2 regions of the Arthrobacter sp. 10T44 genome follow, and region 2 is predicted to be linked to the other one. Evidence: riboswitches for the same ligand, from Rfam matches in the RefSeq annotation. Region 2 holds a riboswitch; the other holds the start of a gene.

Region 1 (4,202 bases), on a different contig from region 2:
GCAGGCAGGCCATCAGCTCGACCCATTCCCGGCCGATCTTGCGGTGCCGCGGGTTGTTGTAGGACGGTTCGATCAGGTTCTGCGACCCGGTGAAGGCGACCTCGCCGTCGATCACCATGATCTTGCGGTGGTTGCGCAGGTCCGGGCGGCGCCACTGGCCGTGCACGGGCCGCAGCGGCAGCATGGGCCGCCAGCGGATCTTGCTGGCCTTGAGCCGGGCGATGAGCTTGCTGTACCCCTTAATCCGCAGGGTGCCCAAGTGGTCGAACAGGAGGCGGACTTCGACGCCGCGCTCGGCGGCCTCTTCCATCGCCGTCAGCAGGTCATCCGTGATGTGGTCCGAGCTGAGGATGTAGAACTCGGCGTTGATAAAGGACTCGGCTTCGCGCACCGCCGCCGCCATCGCCTTAATCGAATCCGGGTAGCCGGGCAGGAGCTCCACGTGGTTGCCGTCCACCATGGGCAGGGAACCGAGCGTCTTGTTCAGCTCCGCTGCGGAGGACACCCATTCCGGGCCCTCGTACTTGCTTTCCACCATGGCCAGTTCCGACGTGCCGGCCCGCACCCGGGTGTTCACCGCGTCCTGCTGCGCCCGGCGCTTGCGGGAGAGCCGGAAGTTGCCGAAGAGCAGGAAGAGGACCACGCCCACGGCCGGAACGAAAAAGATGATCAGGAGCCAAGCCATGGCCGTGGTGGGGCGGCGGTTGCCCGGGATGATGCCGAGGGCAACGACCCGGATACCGAGGTCGATGACGGTCAGGATCAGGATCACCCAGGACGGAAGTGACCCCGCCAGCGAAAATGGCCACAGCACAGGCAAACCCCTCAAGCTCCAGACCCGCGGAACAGTTCCGGAACGGGCAACCCGCACAGCTTATCCCGACCCGGGCCGCACTAAGCTGAAGGCATGACTACCCCCGCCTCTGTTCCGGCCCGCGCGACAGTGCTGGTGTTCCTCGATCCCGCGTTTGAGAAGGGCCGCGTCGCCGACTCGTCCAAGCCGCAGCTGATGGCCACCGACCAGGGTGCCACCCGCGGCGACGGCGTTTTCGAGTCGCTGCTGGTGGTGGGGGGACGCCCGCGCAAGCTGCAGGCCCACCTGACCCGGCTGGCCGGCTCGGCGCGCGCGCTGGAGTTGGACATCCCGGCGGAGGACGCCTGGCGGCGCGCGATCGAGACCGCGGTCAGCGAATACCGCGGCCGGGCCGCCACGGCGGTCGGAGCCGCCGGCGACGGGGCCGGCGGAGCGGACGAGGTCGTGGTGAAGCTGCTCGCCAGCCGCGGCGTGGAGGGCGCGGCCACGCCGACGTGCTGGGTGCAGGCCTCGCCGCCGCCGGAAGCCGGCCGCCGGCAGCGCGAGACCGGCATCGACGTCATCCTGCTGGACCGCGGCTACGACAGCGAGGTGGGCGAACGCGCCCCGTGGCTGCTGCTGGGCGCCAAGACCCTGTCCTACGCGGTCAACATGGCGGCGCTCCGGTACGCCCACCACCAGGGCGCGGACGACGTCATCTTCACCTCCGCCGACGGCCGGGTCCTGGAGGGCCCGACGTCGACCGTGCTGCTGGCGCACCTGGAGACCAGCGACGACGGCGCGGGCGGCGTCCGCACCGTGCGCCGGCTGATCACCCCGCAGCTGGACAGCGGAATCCTCCCGGGCACCTCGCAGGGCGCCCTGTTCACCGCGGCCAAGGCCGCCGGGTGGGAGCTCGGCTACGGCCCGCTGGTACCTGCCGATCTGTACGACGCCGACGCCGTCTGGCTCATCTCAAGCATCCGGCTCCTCGCCCCGGTGAACCACATCGACGGCAAGGAGATCGGCACCCCCGAACTGCGGCGGCAGCTCACGGCCGAGCTCAACGAACTGTTCGCCACGATCGAGTAGGAGCCGGCCGGTCCCGGGTGATGCTGCTCCGCCCCCGGAAAGGTGCCATGCCAGCGTCCGCGTGACTTAACATGACGACGCCGCCGGTGCCGCCGGCGTCGTAAGTGCTACGTTTTTGGGGAGTAATGAGACCCGGCGCCAAGCCCTGACTGGCCGGTCGGCAACCCTCCCTTTCGCGGCGGGGTGCCTCAGGTGAATACTCGGCATATCGACCATTCGAGCTGCAAGCGTGAAAGTAAGGAGATCCGTCGTGCCCGACGCATCCGCACCCGCTGTGCCCGCCACAGCCCCCGCCCAATCCCCCGCCGCACCCGGACCCGCCGAGGAAAGACTGGCGTACCGGCTGTTCACCGGGCCCGATGACCGCAGCTTCTGCGAGCGCGTTTCGGCCGCCCTGGCCGAGGGCTACGTCCTGCACGGCAGCCCCTCCGCCACCTTCAACGGCAGCACCGTGATCGTGGCCCAGGCCGTCGTGCTGCCGGCCGCGATCGCGAGCGCCGACGCCGCCGTCGCCAACGCGGTGGATGAGCTCGACGGCGCCGAGTTCACCGGCGAGGGCCACGCATGAGTTACGCCGGAGACCTGAGCCCGCAGGAAGCCTGGGCCAAGGTCGGGGCGGGCGCCATCCTGGTGGACGTCCGCACCGAGGCGGAATGGTCGCAGATCGGCGTCCCGGTCACCGGGGCCGGCACCGAAGACCGGCAGGATCCGCTGTTCGTCCAGTGGACCCTGGCCGGCGGAGCCCCCAACCCGCACTTCCTGGAGCAACTGCAGCGGCAACTCCAGCGGCAACTGCGGCAGCACGCGCCTGGCGCCACGGCGGCCGAGCTCATCTTCCTGTGCCGTTCCGGCGCCCGCTCGGTCGCCGCCGCGAACGCCGCCACGGCGGCCGGCTTCACCGCCTACAACGTCCTCGAGGGCTTCGAAGGCGAACCGGGCCCGACCGGCGCCCGGACCGTGAACGGCTGGAAGAACCACGGCCTGCCGACCAACCTGGAAAGCACTAAGTGAGCTTCAATCCCGATGCCCAGGGCTGGAGCCCGGACACCCAGGCCGTCCGCGGCGGACTCGACCGCACCGGGTTCCAGGAAACCACCGAACCGATCTTCCTGAACTCGGGCTTCGTCTACGAATCCGCCGCCGCGGCTGAGCGCGCCTTCACCGGCGAGGACGAACGGTTTGTCTATTCCCGCTACGGCAACCCCTCGGTGGCCACCTTCCAGGAACGCCTCCGGCTGTTGGAGGGAACCGAGGCGTGCTTTGCGACGGCGTCGGGCATGTCTGCGGTGTTCACCGCTCTCGGGGCATTGCTGGGGGCCGGCGACCGCGTGGTCGCCGCCCGCTCGCTCTTCGGATCCTGCTTCGTCATCCTCAATGAGATCCTGCCGCGCTGGGGCGTGGAGACAGTCTTCGTGGACGGCCCGGACCTCGAGCAGTGGCGGTCGGCGCTGGCCGTGCCGACGACGGCCGTGTTCTTCGAATCTCCCTCGAACCCCATGCAGGAAATTGTGGACATCGCCGCCGTGAGCGAACTGGCGCACGCCGCCGGTGCGACCGTGGTGGTGGACAACGTCTTCGCCACTCCCCTGCTGCAGCGGTGCGGGGAGCTGGGCGCGGACGTGGTCGTGTACTCCGGCACCAAGCACATCGATGGCCAGGGCCGGGTGCTCGGCGGCGCGATCCTGGGCACCCGGGAATTCATCGAGGGCCCGGTCAAGCAGCTCATGCGCCACACCGGCCCGGCATTGTCCGCCTTCAACGCCTGGGTGCTGAGTAAGGGACTGGAGACGATGGCCCTGCGGGTGAACCACTCGTCCGCCTCGGCGCTTCGGCTGGCCGAATGGCTGGAGGCCCAGCCCGCGGTCAGCTGGGTTAAGTACCCGCTGCTGCCGTCCCACCCGCAGTACGAGCTGGCCGCCAGGCAGATGAAAGCCGGCGGCACGGTGTTGACTCTGGAGCTTTCGCCCTCGCCCGGCCGCTCCGCCAAGGAAGCCGCGTTCGCGCTGCTGGACGCGTTGCGGATCATCGATATTTCCAACAACCTCGGTGATTCAAAGTCCCTGATCACGCATCCGGCCACCACCACGCACCGCGCCATGGGCCCGGAGGGGCGCGCGGCTATCGGGCTGAGCGACGGCGTCGTGCGGCTCTCGGTGGGGCTGGAAGACGTCGAGGACCTGATCCGCGACCTCGGGCAGGCGCTCAAGCAGGTCTAGCCCCGGCGCACCCGCGAAAGCACGGGGGCCGGTTCTGACATTCCCTCGGCGTCCGCACCGTGCATCGTGACCCGCACGGCATGGGCGACGACGGCGGCCAG
Region 2 (4,202 bases):
GCTTCAACTTCGCCCGGCCCGGCAAGGACCTGCTCCAGGGCCTCGGCCTCGCTGCCCTGATCGGCATACCGTCGCTCGGGCTCTACGCGGCCGGGCGGGCGCTGGGGATCACGACGGCGATCATCCCCAGCGCACTGGACTCCTACTGGTGGACGGTGCCGGTCCTGATCCTCTCCGCGATCCGGCACGGGATCGTGGAGGAGGTGATCGTGGTGGGCTACCTGCTGGACCGGCTCGGCAAGTTCGGCTGGGGCATGCCGCTGGCGATCTTCGCCAGTTCGATGCTGCGCGGCAGCTACCACCTCTACCAGGGCTTCGGGCCGTTCATCGGCAACGCCGTCATGGGCGTCATCTTCGCGCTGATCTACACGAAGACGCGCCGGGTGATGCCGCTGGTGATTGCGCATGCGCTGCTGGACATCGTGGCCTTCGTCGGATTCAGCCTCTTCGGCAAGGCGATCGGCCTGGGCTGAGCAGGCATAACCCGCGTTGCCCCCAGTGGCCCGCCGCCGGCGACGGGTTAAAGTGTTTCGGCCGCCAGCGGTGGGTGGCATCATTGGCACCCGCTGCTGGCGGCCGAAGTTTTTCGGGCAGGAAGCGTCAGATCGTGACGGCTCCGGAATCGGTTTCGAAGGTGACGGACAGGATTCCCGGCGTCCCGTGCGGGGCCAGCCAGTTCACGTCCACGTCCTCCAGCGGCTTCTCGACCGGTTCACCCAGCCACTCGGTGACCCGCTCGGCCGAGCCCGCGATCGTGAGGGCAGACATCTTCACGTTGCTCTCATAGGCGTTGGACGGGTGCAGGGCGGGGTCGCCTTCCCACTTGAGCATGTAGGGGACCTGCGGATCCGCGATCAGGCCCAGGATGCCGATCTGCTTCCAGACCAGTTCGCGGCCGTCGGGGAACTTGCGGTTGCCGTTGACGGCGGAGCGGCCCAGCCGCTCCTCGAACGGTGCCAGGTCGTCAACCTCGACGCACCAGCCCATCCAGCCACCGCCGGCGGCCGAGCGGGCGCGGACTGCCTGCCCGAACGGCGCCTTGTCGGAGGCCGGGTGGTCCAGGACCTCCACGACCTCGAGGTACTTGTGCCCGGCAAGCGGGATAATCATGTTGCGGGTCCCGAACCGGGGGTGTATTCCGCCCTTGACGGCTTCGACCCCGAGGGCGGTCGCAATACGTTCGGTGGTGGCAGCCAGGCCATCTTGTTCACAGGCGTAAGAGACGTGATCCATGCGCATGCCCTCATCTTGGCACTTTGTGATGGAGCTCTCAGCTTAGGATGCCCTTACCGTGATGGGATGTCATTTTCCGGAGCTCACCGCGCGGATTTGCCCGGCCAGAACCACGGCACTTTCCGGCTCCCGGGCGTGCGCCGGGCGGCGGTGGGGCCGTTCTTCATTTTCGTCACAAAGCTATCCAGGCGTAATGGCGCGTTCGTAGACTGAAGCCAGGTCATGAGCGCCAGCATCGAGCCCCGGCTTGCTGGCCGGCAACCCTCCTTGCGCGGTGGGGTGCCCCGGGTGAAGACCTGGCCCGCCGGCGTCCGCCGGCAGGCAAGCGCGGCGCCAGAGCCGTTCCGGCCCCAGAGGCCAGGGGCGGCCTGTGCCCAGTCATTAGGGAGCTCTCCGATGTCCAACGCCTGGTCCTTTGAAACCCGCCAGATCCACGCCGGCCAGGAGCCGGACTCCGCCACCGGCGCGCGGTCGCTGCCGATCTACCAGACGACGTCGTTCGTCTTCCCCAGTGCAGAGAGCGCCGCCAACCGGTTCGCGCTCGCCGAGCTCGCCCCCATCTACACCCGGATCGGCAACCCCACCCAGGACGCGGTGGAACAGCGGGTCGCGAGCCTGGAGGGCGGCCTTGGGGCGCTCCTGCTCAGTTCCGGCCAGGCCGCCGAAACCTTCGCGATCCTCAACATCGCCGAGGCAGGAGACCACGTCGTCGCCAGCCCCAGCCTCTATGGCGGGACCTACAACCTGCTGGCCCACACGCTGAAGAAGTTCGGTATCTCCGTGACGTTCGTGGAGGACCCGGACAACCTTGAGCAGTGGCGCGATGCCGTGCAGCCGAACACCAAGCTGTTCTTCGGCGAGGTGGTCTCCAACCCCCGCCAGGACGTGCTGGACATCGAAGGCGTCGCGGACGTCGCCCACCGGGCCGGGGTGCCGCTGATCGTGGACAACACCCTCTCCACCCCCTACCTGATCCGCCCGATCGAGTGGGGCGCCGACATCGTGGTGCATTCGGCCACCAAGTATCTCGGCGGACACGGTGCCGCGATTGCCGGCGTGATCGTCGACTCCGGCAACTTTGACTTCGGCAAGGACCCGGAGCGCTTCCCCGGCTTCAACACCCCGGATCCCACGTACAACGGCCTGGTCTATGCCCGCGACCTCGGGGCGGACGGGGCGCTGGGAGCGAACCTGTCCTTCATCCTCAAGGCCCGGGTCCAGCTGCTGCGCGACCTCGGTTCGGCCGTCTCGCCGTTCAACGCCTTCCTCATCGCCCAGGGGATCGAGACGCTGAGCCTGCGGGTGGAACGGCACGTCGCCAACGCCCTGCGGGTGGCCGAATGGCTGGAAGCCAGGGACGACGTCGAATCCGTCGCCTACGCCGGGCTGCCGTCCAGCCCCTGGTACGAGCGCGGCCGGAAGTACGGCCCGAAGGGGACCGGCGCCGTCGTCGCGTTCAACCTCGCAGGGGGAGCGGAGGCCGGCAAACGCTTCGTCGACGCCCTCGAACTGCACTCCCATGTGGCGAACATCGGTGACGTGCGCTCGCTGGTCATCCACCCGGCGTCGACCACGCACAGCCAGCTCTCGCCGGAGCAGCAGGCGGTCGCCGGCGTCAATCCCGGCCTGGTCCGGCTCTCGGTGGGCCTCGAGCACATCGACGACATCATCGCGGACCTCGATGCCGGCTTCCGGGCGGCCAAGAACGCCTGAGGTCACGCAGCACGCCGACTTTCCCCACCTTTGCGGGGATGGCCCCGGGAATCGCCGACACTTCGGGGCGACCCGCCGGGCGCGTCTGTCAAAGGTGGGGAAACTGCGGTGTTGACGGGTCCGGCTGTCACACAGCCGTCACAATCTTCGCGCTTGCGCGGCCGTGTTTCGTAGAATCGACGCAGGTCATGAGTGCCAGTGACAGCCCCGGCTTGCTGGCCGGCAACCCTCCATTTGCGGCGGGGTGCCCCGGGTGAAGACCTGGCCTGCCGGTCAGCTGACGGCGGGCAAGCGCGAAGTTAGGTCCTCACATGACGATTGCCGTCACCCGCACGGGTGTACCCGAAAGCAAACCCTCCACTGTTCCCGACGGCGCTGGTTCCGACGGCGCTGGTTCCGACGGGACGGTGCAGTACCTCCCGATCGGTTCCCTGGCCCTTGAATCCGGTGCCACCCTGCCTGAGGTCACCCTCGCCTACGAGACCTGGGGGACGCTGAACGCCGATGCCTCCAATGCGGTGCTGATCGAGCACGCCCTGACCGGCGACACCCACGTGACCCGCGGCGCCGGCGAGGAACCGGGCTGGTGGGAGGAACTGGCAGGCCCCGGCGCCCCGGTGGACACGGACAAGTACTTCGTGGTCTCCATCAACATCCTCGGCGGCTGCTACGGCTCCACCGGGCCCTCCACGCCGGCCCCGGACGGCCGGCCCTGGGGCTCGCGCTTCCCGCTGGTCACCCTCCGGGACAGCACCGCGGCGGAAGCCCGGCTCGCCGACGCGCTGGGGATCAGCAGCTGGTATGCCGTGCTCGGCGGCTCGCTCGGGGGAGCGCGCGCGCTGGAGTGGGCGGTGACCTACCCGGCGCGGGTGCAGCGCTGCGCCGTGATTTCGGTCGGCGCCAGCAGCACCGCCGAACAGATCGCCTTCGCCCAGGCCCAGACCCTGGCAATCCGCCAGGACCCCAACTTCAACGGCGGCGACTACTACGGCGGCCCGGAACCGCACGCCGGACTGGCCCTCGCGCGCCGGATCGCGCACATCACCTACCGTTCCGCAGCCGAGCTGGACGGGCGCTTCGGACGCAACGCCCAGGCGGCCGAGGCCCCGCTGGAGGCCGGGTCGCTGGCCGGCCGTGGGCGCTACCAGGTGGAGAGCTACCTGGACCACCAGGGCAACAAGCTGGTGCGACGCTTCGACGCCAACAGCTACATCGCCATCACCGAGGCGCTCATGAGCCACGACGTGAGCCGCGGC

The links. A riboswitch is a leader RNA that binds a small molecule or an ion and turns the genes downstream of it on or off. The one in region 2 is predicted to bind S-adenosylmethionine.
Region 1: linked by a shared signal. The riboswitch ahead of AC1DBL_RS04290 (DUF1737 domain-containing protein) and the one ahead of AC1DBL_RS14890 (bifunctional o-acetylhomoserine/o-acetylserine sulfhydrylase) in region 2 are both predicted to bind S-adenosylmethionine.

What each region holds. Positions count from the first base shown of each region.
Region 1 is NZ_JBFTGT010000001.1:906,196-910,397, forward strand. Features, by position in the region: gene cls (cardiolipin synthase) at 1-814, opposite strand, end outside; gene AC1DBL_RS04285 (aminodeoxychorismate lyase) at 908-1,885, shown strand; SAM riboswitch class IV at 2,007-2,121, shown strand; gene AC1DBL_RS04290 (DUF1737 domain-containing protein) at 2,136-2,453, shown strand; gene AC1DBL_RS04295 (rhodanese-like domain-containing protein) at 2,450-2,896, shown strand; gene AC1DBL_RS04300 (O-succinylhomoserine sulfhydrylase) at 2,893-4,101, shown strand; gene AC1DBL_RS04305 (glutamate--cysteine ligase 2) at 4,098-4,202, opposite strand, start outside.
Region 2 is NZ_JBFTGT010000010.1:20,519-24,720, forward strand. Features, by position in the region: gene AC1DBL_RS14880 (CPBP family intramembrane glutamic endopeptidase) at 1-473, shown strand, start outside; gene AC1DBL_RS14885 (VOC family protein) at 601-1,239, opposite strand; SAM riboswitch class IV at 1,452-1,567, shown strand; gene AC1DBL_RS14890 (bifunctional o-acetylhomoserine/o-acetylserine sulfhydrylase) at 1,630-2,946, shown strand; SAM riboswitch class IV at 3,131-3,246, shown strand; gene metX (homoserine O-acetyltransferase MetX) at 3,258-4,202, shown strand, end outside.